DNA from 2 places in the Mesorhizobium sp. CA10 genome. Region 2 is predicted to be linked to the other one. Evidence: predicted binding sites of a transcription regulator. Region 2 holds the regulator's gene; the other holds the start of a gene.

Region 1 (7,933 bases), 210 kb from region 2:
CGGATTCGCCGTAGAATGGCGTCTGGTTGACGACCACGGCGACCGCATCGCCCTGGCTCGCGCTGTCGATGGTCTTGCCGTCCTTGACCAGGGCCTGGACAATGCCTTCCGCCTGCTCGGTCTCATAGCCGAGGAATTCGGTCGCGCCGGTCTTTTCGCGCACGGAAAACCACACCGTCTCGGTCGCGGCTTCGCCCGAGCCAGCCCAATGCGCGCGCGCCTCGGCCTTCTGCCGCTCCATCGCGTCGGTGAAGCCGGCGATATCGACCGAGATGCTGCGCTGGCGCAGCGCATCCTGCGTCAGATCGAGCGGGAAGCCATAGGTATCGTAGAGCTTGAAGGCCGTCTCGCCGTCCAGCATGTCGCCGGCTTCGAGCGTCTCCGTCGCGTCCGAAAGCAGGCCCAGGCCGCGCACCAGCGTCTTGCGGAAGCGTGTTTCCTCAAGCTTCAGCGTTTCGGTGATCAGCGCCTGGCCGCGCACGAGCTCGGGATAGGCCTGGCCCATCTCGCGCACCAGGGCCGGCACCAGCTGCCACATCAGCGGCTCCTTGGCGCCAAGCAGCTGCGCATGGCGCATGGCGCGGCGCATGATGCGGCGCAGCACATAGCCGCGCCCCTCGTTGGACGGCAGAACCCCGTCGGCCACCAGGAACGAGGTTGAGCGCAGATGATCGGCGATGACGCGGTAGGACGCCGCGTTCTCCTGGCTTGGCCCCTGCCCGAGCGCCGAGGACGCTGCGTCGATCAGATGCTTGAACAGGTCGGTCTCGAAGACGCTTTCGACGCCCTGCAGGATAGAGGCCATGCGCTCCAGGCCCATGCCCGTGTCGATCGAGGGACGCGGCAGGTCGATGCGCTCTTCCTTGGTCACCTGCTCGTATTGCATGAACACCAGGTTCCAGAATTCCAGGAACCGGTCGCCATCCTCTTCCGGGCTGCCGGGCGGTCCGCCCCAAATGTGCTCGCCGCGATCGATGAAGATTTCCGAGCACGGGCCGCAGGGGCCGGTATCGCCCATTGCCCAGAAATTGTCCGAAGTCGGGATGCGGATGATGCGATCGTCCGAGAAGCCGGCGATCTTCTTCCAGTAAGCCGCCGCCTCGTCGTCGGTGTGATAGACGGTGACGAGCAGCTTGTCCTTCTTGAGGCCGAAACCCTTGGTGATCAGGTTCCACGCAAGCTCGATCGCGCGCTCCTTGAAATAGTCGCCGAACGAGAAATTGCCGAGCATCTCGAAGAAGGTCAGATGGCGCGCGGTGTAGCCGACATTGTCGAGGTCGTTATGCTTGCCGCCGGCGCGCACGCTTTTTTGCGCCGTGGAGGCCCGCGTATAGGGACGCTTCTCCAGGCCGGTGAAGACGTTCTTGAACTGCACCATGCCGGCGTTGGTGAACATCAGCGTCGGATCGTTGCGCGGCACCAGCGGGCTGGAGGCGACGATCTCGTGGCCCTCCTTGCGGAAGTAGTCGAGGAATGTCGACCGGATGTCGTTCACGCCACTCATTGCATACTGCCTTTTTCGCAAGAACCGCCGGCCCGGCCGGCGGCAAATGGGCTTTGGTGTTTCAGAAGATAGATTGGCCTTTTAGCGATAGCTCTTGTGCCTGTCCAGAAACACGCAAAACAGGCGTGTCGCTCAAAACTGCGCAAGCGGTTTTGGGAAAACGACAGGCACAAGCATGTACCAAAGCGCATTGCCTGAATTCATCGCAGCGCGACGCGCTTTGGGCCGAGCGGCGGACGAGTGGCGGTTCAGCCCTGCCCGCACAACGCAAAACCGCCGGCACGAAGGCCGGCGGTTCGGGTTACGCAATACAAGAACTCGATTACATAAGCACAAACCGATAAACCAGGATTGTGGCCGAACTCCGGCTAAGCCAACCAACTGCTCTCGGGCGCCCTCGGACCACGCGGACCCCAAAATCCCCGGGGCACGCCCTTTACAAGGCGCCGGCCTCGTCCTCGAAACCGTCGTCGCCGCCTTCCGAGCCGCCATTCTCGAGGAACTTCTCGGCAATCAGTCCGGCATTCTGGCGCAACGCAAGCTCGACCTCACGCGCCGTGTCGGGATTGTCGCGCAGGAACAGTTTTGCGTTCTCGCGACCCTGGCCGAGGCGCTGGGAATTGTAGGAGAACCAGGCGCCCGACTTCTCGATGACGCCGGCCTTGACGCCGAGATCGATCAGCTCGCCTGTCTTCGACACGCCCTCGCCATACATGATGTCGAACTCGACCACCTTGAAGGGTGGGGCCAGCTTGTTCTTCACCACCTTGACGCGGGTCTGGTTGCCGACGACCTCGTCGCGGTCCTTGACCGAGCCGATGCGGCGGATGTCGAGGCGCACCGAGGCGTAGAATTTCAGCGCGTTGCCGCCGGTGGTCGTCTCGGGCGAGCCGAACATGACGCCAATCTTCATGCGGATCTGGTTGATGAAGATGACCATGGTGTTGGAACGCGAGATCGAGGCGGTCAGCTTGCGCAGCGCCTGGCTCATCAGACGAGCCTGAAGACCGGGCAGCGAATCGCCCATCTCGCCTTCGATTTCAGCGCGCGGCGTCAGTGCCGCCACCGAGTCGACAACCAGCACGTCGATGGCGCCTGAACGCACCAGCGTGTCGCAGATCTCCAGCGCCTGCTCGCCGGTGTCGGGCTGCGAGATCAAAAGGTTCTCGAGGTCAACGCCAAGCTTGCGGGCATAGACCGGATCGAGCGCGTGCTCGGCATCGACGAAGGCGCAGATACCGCCCTTCTTCTGGGCTTCCGCAACCGTGTGCAGCGCCAGCGTCGTCTTGCCCGAGCTTTCCGGCCCGTAGATCTCGATGATGCGGCCGCGCGGCAGGCCGCCGACGCCGAGCGCGATGTCGAGGCCGAGCGAGCCGGTCGGCACGGTTTCGATCTCGACCACCTGCTCGTTGGCGCCGAGCCGCATGATCGAGCCCTTGCCGAACGCGCGCTCGATTTGCGACAGCGCCGCGTCCAGAGCCTTTGATTTGTCCACTGCCTTATCCTCTACAAGCCGCAAAGTATTCTGAGCCATGATACATCACCCCTTGGTCGTCAATGAAGGCCGGACAATCCGTGATCCCTGCTTGTTTTGTACCTTTTTTGTTCTCATTTGGCAAGGGGCAACAAATATCTGAAAAATAATCAATATCTGGATTTGTTCTATTTTTGTCTCACCAGGGCTGGTGCGGAGTGCAACCACCGGTCCAGAAGAGATTTCGATACCCGGCCGTCCGAATCGCAACCCCGATTGCAGGGCGACCTGAGGAAACCTAGAGCAATTGCAGTGCGTGCCGGCATTCCGTCCAGGATAAAGACTTAGAGCAGTTCAGCGATTCCGTGAAACGCTGAACCGCTCTAGTGTGCGCAGCCGCACGATCAACGAAAGTCACCGACCCGAAATGCCGACATCCCCAACAATCCTGGCGCTCGGCGGCGCCCATATCGACCGGCGCGGCCAGGTCTCGGGCGTCTATGTGCCCGCGGCTTCGAATCCCGGCATCATGCGCGAGGACGTCGGCGGCGTGGTTTTCAACGCGCTGCGCAGCGTGGTGAAGCGCGGCGTGTCGGCCTCGCTGATCTCGGTGCGTGGCGGTGACGCTGCGGCGGACACGGTCGCCTCGGCGATCGACAACGCCGGGATAACCGACCTTTCGGTGGTGTTCCTCGACCGAACGACGCCAAGCTACACGGCGCTGATCGATGCCGAAGGCGAGTTGATCGTCGGGCTTGCCGACATGGCGCTCTACGATCTTGCCTTCCCCAAACAAATAAGGCGCGCCAAGGTGCGCGAGGCGATCGCCGCCACCGACGCCATCCTGTGCGACGCCAACCTGCCGACGGCCGCGCTGGAGCGTCTGCTGGCGCTTGCCGGCGGCCGGCCGGTCTTCGCCATCGCCGTCTCGCCGGCCAAGGTCGTCCGCCTGGCGCCGCTGCTCGACAACCTGTCGCTGCTCTTCATGAACCGCCGCGAGGCCGCCGCGCTGGTCGGCGCGGAGCCATCCGGCGAAACGCTCGTCGACGCGCTCCGGCGGGCTGGCCTGAACGCCGGCGTGGTCACGTCCGGCAGCGCTCCGGTGCTGGGCTTCGACGATACCGGCATCTTCGAGATCGACCCGCCCGCGCCGCGCAAGGTGGCCGACGTGACCGGCGCCGGCGACGCCTTGACCGGCGCAACCGTCGCCGCCTTGCTGCGCGGCCTGCCGCTGCGCGCAGCACTACGCGAAGGCCTTGCCGCGGCGATGCTCGCCATAGAGAGCCCGCGGGCCGTGCCGTCCTTCACGATCGCCACCTTCACGCAGGCGCTTGCCCTTGTGCCGGAGCCGCGGGAAGTGGCATAGGGCCACCACTGCCGAAGCAATCCGTTCGATCGGAGACAGCCATGACGCCTGATACCGCCCGCCCCTTCGTCGATATCCATCCGCCGGTGGCGGAGGCGCTTGCCGCCGGCCGGCCCGTGGTGGCGCTGGAAAGCACCATCATCACCCACGGCATGCCCTACCCCGACAATGGCGCAATGGCCGCCAAGGTCGAGCAGATCATCATCGATGGCGGCGCGGTACCGGCGACGATCGCCGTGGTCGAGGGCCGTATCAAGATCGGCCTCTCCGACGGCGAGCGCGAATCGCTTGCCATGACCGGTGACGCCATGAAGCTGTCGCGCGCCGATCTCGGTTTCGCGGTCGCTCAAACGCGCACCGGCGGCACCACGGTCGCCGCCACCATGATCGCCGCGCATATGGCCGGCATAAAAGTGTTCGCCACCGGCGGCATTGGCGGCGTCCACAAGGGCGCTGAGAAAAGCTTCGATATCTCGGCCGACCTCGACGAGCTGGCGCGCACGCCGGTCATCGTCGTCTCGGCCGGCGCCAAGGCGATTCTCGACATCGAAAAGACGCTGGAAGTGCTGGAAACGCGCGGCGTGCCGGTTATCGGCCATGACTGCGAGACGATGCCCGCCTTCTGGTCGAGGCAGTCGCCCTTCCGCGCGCCGCTGACCCTTCATGCGCCGGAAGACATCGCGCATTTCTACAGAACGCGCCAAGCGCTGGGCCTGGGCGGCGGCATCCTCGTCGCCAACCCGGTGCCGCAGAATGACGAAATCCCGGCCGCCGAGATGGACGGCTACATCCAGGCCGCGCAAAAGGCTGCCGAGGCGCTCAACGTCACCGGCAAGGCGGTGACACCGTTCCTGCTGTCGAAGATCCTGGAGCTGACCGGCGGTCGCAGCCTCAAGACCAACATCGCGCTGGTCGAGAACAATGCGCGGCTGGCGGCGGAGATCGCCAAGGCGTTATAGGCACGCGCGGCGAAGGCCCCCTCACCCGGATTGCTTCCCCGCCCTTCGTCCCGCTTCATAAGCCCGCCGCGCCCACACTGCCATTTCGTCAGGATCGTCGAAGGCCTCGTCGGGAACGCTCCAATATGGCATCGCCACCTCCTTGCCGTGGCGCGAGCCGGCATAGGTCCATTGCTTGCAGCCGGCGGCTTCGAAATCGGGAATTGTCTCCTCGTCCGCCTTGAGCATCAGCTCGTCGCGCACGACGACCGCGACAATGACGCCGTCGCAATAGATGCCCTTGCCGCCGAACAGTTTTCGGATGGCGATCGGCCCAAGGCTTTCGAACAGTTCTTCAAGACGCGCATTATCCATGCCGCGATCATCTCATCCGTCACCGGCCTTGTCATCGCCGCAACCAAAAGCATGCTGACAGGTTGAAATCTGAAAACGGAGTTCCCGCCATGCCTGTCCTGCTCAAAGGCTCCTGCCGCTGCGGCGCCGTCCGCTTCGAGGTGGAGAGCCACACGCCTGTGCCCTTCATGCTCTGCTACTGCTCGATCTGCCGCAAGCAGCAGGGCGGCGGCGGGTTCGCCATCAATCTCGGCGCCGACTACGAGACGCTTGATATCAGGGGCAAGCGCAGCCTCGGTGTCTACCGGGCCGAGATCGAGGATGACGAGCATCCGCATTGCGAGGTCTCGACCGGCGAGCGCAATTTCTGCAGGAAATGCGGCGCAGCACTCTGGCTCTACGACCCGACGTGGCCGGGCCTCGTTCACCCCTTCGCCTCGGCGATCGACACCGACCTGCCGACACCGCCGGAAAAGGTGCATCTGATGCTGAAATACAAGGCGAACTGGGTCGAGCCGGTCGTCGGCAAGAACGACAAGGTATTCGACATCTATCCGGAGGAATCGATCGCCGACTGGCACAGGCGGACCGGCATGTGGGTTGATTAGGGCAATTCCAGAAGAACTGCGCAGCGGTTTTCCGCCCGGAATTGTATTGAGACAATTATCTGGCGACAGGAGGCAGAAATGAACCTCACGACGCACAAGAAATTCAAAGGCGATCGTTTGATGCCTTGGGGCAAGGGCACGGTCGTCTCGGACGCCAAGGGATATGTTTTTCTGTCCGGCAACACCGCCACCGTCGACGACTACGATCCCTCGAAACACCAGGGCGGCGCTGTCGGCGACGCGGCAACGCAGTGGCGCGAAATCCTGGCCAACATAAAGTCGGATCTGGAGGAACTTGGCAGCTCGCTTGACCATTTGGTCAAGGTGACGTTCTACGTCAAAGGGCCTTTTCCGTCCGGCGGCGTTCTCAGCTCACCCAACTTTCGTCTGGACGTGCTGGACGAATTCTTTGCCGAACATTGCCCGAAGCACTGCAGCTACAACAACCCGCCGCCATCGGAGGTGATCGGCGTGGCCGCCCTGGCGCAGCCTGACCTCGTCGTCGAGCTTGTGGTCATCGCCGCGCTGCCGGACTGAGTGGAAGCGCTGGCGGGCCTGGTCAGGCCGAGGCGCGCGCCTCGGCAAGCGCCTTGAGGTCGGCCGGCTTCAGCTCGACGGATTCGCCGCAGCCGCAGGCCGAGCTCTGGTTCGGATTCTTGAAGGTGAAGCCGGTGCGCAGCGTCGTCTGCTCGAAATCCATCTCGGTGCCGAACAGGAAGAGCGCGGCTTCGGGCGCGACATAGACATGCGCACCATTGCGCTCAATATGGTCGTCCTTGGGGTTCGGCTCGGTCACCAGGTCAACCGTGTATTCCATGCCGGCGCAGCCGCCCTTCTTGATGCCGAGCCGGATACCATGCGCACCTTCCCGCGTGGCGACGATCTCGCGCACCCGGTCGGCGGCCTTGTCGGTCATCGTAACGACGGCGAAGCGTCCCATGTCATTCTCCACGTTCACGCGGGTTCAAGGCCCGCGGATCATTCTCACCTAAGATGGTGAACATTTCCAAATGCCGCAACCCCGCACCGCGCCCGAGTCGTCACACAGGTCATGCGTTTTCCGATAAGAGGCGAATGGCTTCACGTTGAAGCGTCGCGTTCATACCTGTCGCATGATCGTCCTCGGCCACATGGAACTGATCGGTCACAGTGTCGAACGCGGTTTCCGGCAGTTCGTCCATCCGATCCATCCTCTGCCGGCGATCACGCGGAAAGTTCGGACCGAACACCGCTAGCGCGGCTTCGGCCGCATCAGCATGTTTCAGCAAATCTAGCTTCCGCATAGCGCTGATGGCCCGCTCGATGGTTACCCCGAAGGAATTATGGAAATACTGATGAAAGCTGCCATTCATGACATCGCCGAGCAGCAAATCCGCACAAAGGACGTCAGCGACACCCGGCGGCATTTCTCCCTGGATTGTGTCAAAAGCGGCCGGCCTATCAAGACCCTCGATAAAACGATCACCGCCCCACCGCTCCATCAGCTTCATAGTCGGAGGCGGCGCAACTTGGGGAAGGTCGATCTCCCAATCTTCCACCTTGGAACTCAATACCATCCGACCGCGACCTGCGCCTCTTCCGACATGCGATCGGGAGTCCATGGCGGATCGAAGACCATTGCGACCTCGACGCCGGACACGCCCTCGACGGCGCCGACGGCGTTCTCGACCCAGCCGGGCATCTCGCCGG
Region 2 (7,933 bases):
CCGAGACGACGCGCACGGCAGTCGCTGAAGGGTTTGTCTCCATGCAGCCGGAAACGCTGGAGATGATCCTGGCCGGCGACGCCAAGAAAGGCGACGTATTGGGGACTGCCCGTATCGCCGGCATCATGGCCGCAAAGAAGACGCACGAACTGATCCCGCTCTGCCATCCGCTGCTTCTGACCAAAGTTGCCGTCGAGATCGAGCCGGACCATTCCTTGCCAGGTCTCAAGGTCACCGCGCTCGCCCGCGTCACCGGCAAGACGGGCGTGGAGATGGAGGCGCTGACCGCCGCTTCAGTCGCCTGCCTCACCATCTACGACATGGCCAAGGCAGCGGACCGCGGGATGGTGATTTCCGGCGTCCGGCTGGTCGAGAAGACCGGCGGCAAATCAGGCGACTACAAGGCAGGTTCATAATGGCCTTGCTCCCGGTCACCGAGGCGCTCGAACGCCTGCTCGACGGCGTGACGGCTCTGCCGGGCGAGCGCGTTCCGCTGGCTGACGCGGCGGGTCGCGTGCTGGCCGAGCCGGTGGTCGCGCTGCGCACGCAGCCACCTTTCGATGCCTCCGCGATGGACGGCTATGCCGCGCGTTTCTCCGATGTCGCCTCGGCCCCGGCGCTACTCGAGGTCATCGGCATGGCGCCTGCCGGGCGCGGTTTCTCCGGAACCGTCGAGGAAGGCCAGGCGGTGCGCATCTTCACCGGAGCGCCGTTGCCGGAGGGCGCCGACACGGTCGTCATCCAGGAAAACGTCCGCGATCTCGGCAATGGCAGGATCGAAGTGACGGAGCCGACCACGGAAGGACGCAATGTGCGTCGCCGCGGGCTCGACTTCGGCCAGGGCGACGTGCTGCTCGAAAAGGGCCGCGTGCTCGATGCAGCGGCCCTTTCGCTGGCGGCCTCGGCCAACCACCCAGCCCTGAACGTCGTGCGCCGGCCGCTGGTGGCGATCATCGCCACCGGCGACGAATTGCTGCCCCCGGGCAGCGCGCTCGGCCCCGACCAGATCATTTCGTCGAATGCCTACGGCGTTGGAGCCGCCGCCCAGTCGGTCGGCGCGCTCGCGCTCGATCTCGGCATCGCCGCCGACCGCCAGGAGGCGATTGCCGCGCTGATCCGGAAAGCGGTCGAGGCGGACGCCGATGTCATCGTCACGCTCGGCGGCGCCTCGGTCGGCGACCACGACCTCGTCCATAGCGTGCTGACCGGCGAAGGCATGCAGCTCGATTTCTGGAAAATCGCCATGCGCCCCGGCAAACCACTGATGTTTGGCCGGCTTGGCCATATCCGCTGCATCGGCCTGCCCGGCAATCCGGTGGCAAGCATTGTCTGCTCGCAACTCTTCCTGAAACCGCTGCTTGCCCGGCTCGGTGGCCGCGATCACCATCAGGATATGCGAACGGCCCGGCTTGGCACCGCGATGCGGGCCAACGACCTTAGGCAGGACTATGTGCGCGCCGTCGTGCGCGAGGACGCCGGCACCTTGGTCGCGATACCTTTCGGAATCCAGGACTCCTCGATGCTGCGGATGCTCGCCGACGCCAACGGCCTGATCGTGCGCGAGCCCTTTGCGCCGGCGGCGGAAGCCGGCGCTGAATGCAGCGTGCTCATGCTGCGCTAGGCGTCGACGAAGTCGATCCTGATACGTCGACGAAGTCGATCGTAACCCTTATTCGTCCACCAGCGTACGGGTCAGGGGATGATCCGGGTCGGCGAGGCCATCGACAATGTTGAAATGATGTCGGTCCGGCTCGACCACTGAACGGGTGGAGGCGCCGAGCCCGGTCCAGATGTTGGCGAGCAACGCGCTCTGGCGCAGGAATTCCGCACGCTCGCCGCCGCCGGCCCAGCAGGTGATGCAGGCTCCCTGTCGAGGCCGCAACAATGCCGGGCTTTCGCTCCGCGCTTCCGGCTCGTCGATGTTCAGGGTCTCGTTCAGCGCTGTGAACATCAGCGGCCGAAGGTCGTGCAGGCCTGAAATCGAAACCACTTGGCGTATGCGCCGCGCCAAATCGGATGATAGCGGTGAGGCCGTGGTCACCATCCGGCTGGCGAGATGCCCGCCGGCCGAGTGCCCGGTCAGCATCAACGGACCATCAACCATGGACGCCGTCTTCTCGATCGCTGCAGCGACCTCGCCGACTATGCCGCTGATCCTGGTCTGCGGGCACAGCGTGTAGGAGGGCATGGCGACGGCAAAGCCGCGGCCGATCGCGCCTCCAGCCAGATGCGACCAGGAGCTCTTGTCCGACTCCATCCAATAACCGCCGTGGATGAACACAACGAGCCCCTTTGGCGCCGCAGACGGGAGAAAAAGGTCGAAGCGATTGCGCGGCGCTTCGCCGTAGACAACATCGAGCCGCGCCCTGCCCTCTGACAGCAGCCTTTCGCGGAATGCCCGCGCCGGCCCATCCCACGCCGCCGGCCAGCGGTCGCCGCCCGCGATATTTGCGCCATTTGCGTAGGCGTCGTCCCAGTCGGCAATGCGATGTCCCAGCAACGGTGCCTCCGCGATCAGGTCGTTTGTTCGGCATCGCCGATTCAAAGTCAGGTAACGGTCGCTTTGACGGCAAAGCGCGCGTCTTGCCAGATGCCAGTGCGCAGGATGTCCTGCAGCACCTCGACCGCATTCCAGACATCGCGGTAACCGACATAGAGCGGCGTGAAGCCGAAACGAATGGTGGATGGCGCGCGGAAATCGCCAATCACGCCGCGCTCGATCAAGGCGCGCATCACCTGGTAGCCATTTGGATGGGCGAACGATACCTGGCTGCCGCGTTCTGCGCCTGAGCGCGGGCTCTCCAGCTCAAGACCGAAGCCGCCGCATTTGGCTTCGACAAGCCGGATGAACAGGTCCGTCAGCGCGACGCTTTTTCCCCGCACGGCCCTGATGTCGACATCGTTCCACATATCCAGCGCGCCTTTCAGCGCGCGCATCGACAGCACCGGCTGCGTTCCGCACAGGAACCGCCGGATGCCCGTGCCCGCGGCGTAGCCCTGCTCGAACGCGAAAGGCCGGGCATGGCCCCACCAGCCGCTGAGCGGCTGGCGAATGTCGCGGTGGTGGCGGTTCGCGGCGTAGATGAAGGCTGGCGAGCCCGGCCCGCCATTGAGATACTTGTAGGTGCAGCCAATGGCGAAATCGGCATTAGAGCCGTCGAGATCCACCGGCAGCGCACCCGCCGTGTGGCAGAGGTCCCAGACGATCAGCGCGCCGGCTTCATGAGCCTTGCGGGTGAGCGCCGCCATGTCGCGCAGCCGGCCGGATTTGTAGTTGACGTGGTTGACCAGGATGACCGCGACGCGATCGTCGACCAGTTCCTCAATCGTCGGGGCATCGGCGCCTTCGAGCCGCAGCACCGTGCCGGGCCGCGTCGATGCGACGCCTTCCGCCATGTAGAGGTCGGTCGGAAAGCTGTCGCCCTCGGCAACGATCACCGAACGCTCGGGCCGCATTGTAAGTGCCGCATGCAGGACCTTGTAGATGTTGATCGAAGTCGTGTCGCAAACGACCGTCTGGCCGGGTTTCGCGCCGATCAGCCGTCCTAGCTGGTCACCCAGCTCGATGGGCATATCGAACCAGCCGGCGGTGTTCCAGGCGCGAATGAGATCCCGCGCCCATTCCTGCCTCGCGGCAGTCTCGATCTCGCTGAAGGCGTCGATCGAAGCAGCGCCCAGCGAATTGCCGTCGAGGTATATGACGTCTTCCGGCAAGACGAAGCGATCGCGCATGGCGCGCAGCGGATCCGCGGCATCCATCGCCTCGACTTCGGCGAGATCAGGAATTCCCCTCATTGTGCTGCCCCCTCCGTTTCGATCTGGCCAAGGGGGTTGTCTCACCACCCTCGGCGACAGGGCAAGAACCTTTGGTCCTATGTTAGCTGGTCCATAGACGGCGAAGACTGCGGATCGGAACTTCGCCAAGGTTGGCATTTTGGATTCGTTTCGTTCACGGTGCGGCGCGCTTACGGAACGAGCCGACGTGATCCCATCCGCCGCTTCGTGATCGTGTCGGCTCTTGTTTCAGCTTAACGAAGCTCCAAAATCGAGCGGAATCAATGCCGCTGTCCTACAAGGGCGGCCAAGGCATCACCGGATGCGACATTGTTTCGGCAGCGTTAACAAATTCACTAAACTTTAAACGGTTGCGGAACACAACTGGAACAGATAGTGTTTGTTCTGGGTTTGTTTTTCTGATTCTGGTTTCAGAACCCGTGGGGGCCGCCGATGCTGACGCGCAAACAACATGAACTCCTGATGTTCATCCATGAACGCCTGAAGGAGAGCGGGATTCCTCCATCATTCGATGAGATGAAGGAGGCGCTCGACCTTGCCTCCAAGTCCGGCATCCACCGGCTGATCACGGCGCTGGAAGAACGCGGCTTCATTCGCCGGCTGCCGAACCGGGCGCGCGCGCTGGAAGTGCTGCGCCTGCCCGACTCGATCGCGCCTGGCCTGAATGCCGCGAAGAAGTTTTCGCCGAGCATCATCCAAGGCGGCCAAGGCAATCTCAGTCGCCAGGTCAAGCCAACGACGCCATCGCGCACCCCGACGCCAAGCAATGACGACGAGGCCGCGGCGGCCGTATCCATTCCGGTGATGGGCCGCATCGCCGCCGGCGTGCCGATTGACGCCATCCAGCACCAGACGCATTCGATCTCGGTGCCGCCGGACATGATCATGGGCGGCGAGTATTACGCGTTGGAGGTCAAGGGCGACTCGATGATCGAGGCCGGCATCTTCGATGGCGACACCGTCATCATCCGCAATGCCAACACCGCAAGCCCGGGTGAGATCGTGGTGGCGCTGGTCGACGATGAGGAGGCGACGCTTAAGCGTTTCCGCCGCAAGGGTGCCTCGATCGCGCTCGAGGCCGCCAACCCAGCCTATGAGACCCGGATCTTCGGACCGGACCGGGTCAAGGTTCAAGGCAAGCTCGTGGGACTCATCCGCCGCTACTGAGCAGAACTGGCCGGCCTTCTTCGCCCGAACGACAGTCTATTGGGCCGGTGCGGCGGCTGGTTTTTCCGGCTGCTTATAGGGCGCCAGTCCCCTCGCCTCGCGCGTGTATTTTCGCTGCTCGTGCCAGGGTCGGTATGGTTCTACGACCGCGTGGCGGACGGTTGGCCGCGCGGTTGCCGATTGCGGATCGAAGAAAACGGCGGCGCTGCCGTCGCGCGCCAGCTGCCGCTTGGTGACGACGAGCACACGCGGATCGCGGCATGGGTTATAGGCCGTGGCGTCGTTGATGACGATGAGGTCGGCGAAACCGCAGGCCGGCCGGGCGGCGTCGCGGGTCTCGGCGAGCGCGACGATCGCGCCGGAAGGATGCCGGCCGATGCAGAGATCGCCGCTGCAATAGAAGGGCGAGCCGGGCGGCAGGTCGACGGGATCGGCAATGTCCAGCGTATCTTTGGCGAACCTTTCCGGCGGCACGATCTCCTCGGCTTTCAGCGCCCGTTTCCAGTTGTCGGTGGTGAACTCGTTGGAGCGTTCGCGATTGACGGCAAGCTCGCCGCCGCCGATCGGCATCGCCACCAGATGCGCATCCTCCGAGATAAGCACGTCCGGTGTGCGGACATGCGGAATGGCCAGCAGCGCAGCGAGCGCGAAAGGTACGGCGGCAAGCCTCAGCCAGGTGGTGGCCATCGTCGCGATGACCAGCGCGACCGTCGCCAGCAGCACCGACTGGATTGAGATCAGCCCCACGGCGTCGACCGGTGAGCGCTCGGAAATCCATGCCGAAATGGCGATCATCGCCGTCAGGCCTTTGCCCATGACAAAGAGGAACGGACCGTCGAAGCCGAAGGGCATGGCCAGCGCGCTCAGCACGGCGAACGGGATGACGATCAGTGAGACGATCGGCATGACCGCCAGATTGGCCAGCAGGCTGAGCGGCGACACCCGCTGGAAGTGCCAGATGGCAAACAACAATGTCGCGCTGCCCGCGATGAGCGACGTCACGGCGGCGCCACCCGCTCCAATCGCCAGTTTTCGCGATAGGAACCCGAGAAACGAACGCTTTGCCGGCGGCGCGGTCGTTTTGCCGGCGCGATAGTCGGCGAAGCCGGCATAGGCGCCGACCAGGGCGGCGGTGGCAGCGAAGGACATCTGGAAGCTCGGGCCGACCACTTCGTGCGGCGAGACCAGGATGACGGCGATGGCAGAGATCGCCAGGTTGCGCATGGTCAGCGCTGCGCGGTCGAAAAGCACGGCGACCAGCATCACGCCAAGCATGATGAAGCTTCGCTCGGCCGCCACCACGATGCCGGAGATCACGAGATAGGCGGCGATCGACGCCAGCGCGATGCCAGCGGCATATTTCTTCACCGGCCGGCGCGACGAGAAATCCGGAAACAGCGCGAAGGCGCCGCGTAGCAGGACCATGATCGTGCCGGCGACCAGCGCCATGTGCAGGCCGGAGATCGAAATGATGTGGTAGATGCCGGTCCGTCGCATCGACTCGTTGATGGCTTCCGGAATGCCGGCACGAACGCCGACGATCAGCGCCGCCGCGATCTCGCCCTCGGAACCGCCGATGCTGCTCCTGATGTGGTCGGCAATCCCCTCGCGAGCATTTTCTATGGCCGATGCCACGCGCGCGCCAAACGGCACTTCCGTTGCCGCAGTCGGGGTCGACGCGACAAGTTTCGGATCGCCCAGGAAAAAGCCGCTGGCGCCGATGCCGGCAAAATAGCTGTCGAACGAAAAGTCGTAGCTGTCCGGCCTGACCGGACCTGTCGGCGGCAGCAGCTTGGCATAGCCGGTCAGCATCGACCCGGCTGTCATGTCGGACGGGATCCTGCGCGCCGACAGCCTGATGCGGTCCGGCGCGTAGCGCAGCTTCGGACGCTCCGTGGATATCAGATCTATGGTGAGCCGGACACGGCCGTTGGCCATCGCCTCGGCAGTGACGAGGCGGCCCGTCAGCCGTGTCTGGATTTCGGAACCTAGCATCGGGGTCGCCATCCGCCAGGTCTCGACCTTGGCCGCGAGAAAGCCCAAGGCGCAGAAAAACGCCGCCATGAAGACAAGGTGCGTTCTGTGCCGGGAACGCGAGACCGCCGCGCAGACCGCCATCAGGGCGACCGCCGCGAGCGGCCTGTAGAGGTCCGGCTCGGCGCTCAGCGAGAAGTAACAGATCACGCCGGCTGCCAGGAACACCGGCACCAGCAGAAAGCCGACGCCACGGTCGAGCTCGGTGGCGGCGGCGACCGCAACGCTTCGGCGCAGAGCAGGAAGCGAAACGCGGCCAAGCTGTCTGCGGATCCGGCCGTCGTTGGCTGTCGGCGAGGCTGGCGGTAACGTGTCGCCGCCAGTCGGCAGAAGCCCGGTTGGCGGACGCGGCGCCGGAAGCGAAAGCGGCGTTCCCTCTTCGAGCACGGCATGAGCAAACATCAGGCGTTCGCTGACGCCTGCTGTCGTTCCCCCGCTCTCCTCCGCGCCCCGGCCACGTCCAGCCATCGGGTCTGCCCCTTGCGCCCCAGACCGCCTATGCTACATGAACGCCGGTCGCGTGGAAGTCTGCGCGAAACATGCATTTTTCAGCGCTTCCTCGAGAGTTCCATGTCCGACAAGGTCGTCACCCGTTTTGCCCCCTCGCCTACAGGCTACCTGCATATCGGCGGGGCGCGCACGGCGCTGTTCAACTGGCTCTATGCCAAGCACACTGGCGGCACGATGCTGCTGCGCATCGAGGATACCGATCGCGAGCGCTCCACCGAAGCTGCCACGGCTGCCATTCTCGACGGGCTGACCTGGCTTGGCCTTTCCTGGGATGGCGACGCCGTCTCGCAGTTCGAGCGCGCGCCGCGTCATCGCGAGGTGGCGGAGCAGCTCGTGCGCATGGGCAAGGCCTATTACAGCTACGAGACGCCGGCGGAGCTGGAGGCGATGCGCGAGGCCGCACGTGCCAAGGGCCTGCCGCCGCGTT

The links. The regulator LexA, encoded in region 2, represses DNA repair genes until DNA is damaged. The targets are predictions, from matches to a motif close to TGTTCNNNNTGTGTTCNG.
Region 1: a site for LexA is predicted at 3,163-3,180, ahead of LB535_RS08925 (carbohydrate kinase family protein). Genes of this name have one in related genera too.

What each region holds. Positions count from the first base shown of each region.
Region 1 covers NZ_JAIUHV010000003.1:397,991-405,923, reverse strand. Annotated here, with positions in the region: gene alaS (alanine--tRNA ligase) at 1-1,504, opposite strand, end outside; gene recA (recombinase RecA) at 1,941-3,038, opposite strand; gene LB535_RS08925 (carbohydrate kinase family protein) at 3,406-4,344, shown strand; gene LB535_RS08920 (pseudouridine-5'-phosphate glycosidase) at 4,386-5,303, shown strand; gene LB535_RS08915 (TfoX/Sxy family protein) at 5,325-5,657, opposite strand; gene LB535_RS08910 (GFA family protein) at 5,747-6,244, shown strand; gene LB535_RS08905 (RidA family protein) at 6,323-6,781, shown strand; gene sufA (Fe-S cluster assembly scaffold SufA) at 6,804-7,184, opposite strand; gene LB535_RS08895 (DUF4375 domain-containing protein) at 7,294-7,800, opposite strand; gene LB535_RS08890 (SUF system Fe-S cluster assembly protein) at 7,791-7,933, opposite strand, start outside.
Region 2 covers NZ_JAIUHV010000003.1:610,634-618,566, reverse strand. Annotated here, with positions in the region: gene moaC (cyclic pyranopterin monophosphate synthase MoaC) at 1-416, shown strand, start outside; gene glp (gephyrin-like molybdotransferase Glp) at 416-1,621, shown strand; gene LB535_RS09990 (alpha/beta hydrolase) at 1,670-2,500, opposite strand; gene kynU (kynureninase) at 2,548-3,795, opposite strand; gene lexA (transcriptional repressor LexA) at 4,228-4,962, shown strand; gene LB535_RS09975 (ComEC/Rec2 family competence protein) at 4,999-7,464, opposite strand; gene gltX (glutamate--tRNA ligase) at 7,567-7,933, shown strand, end outside.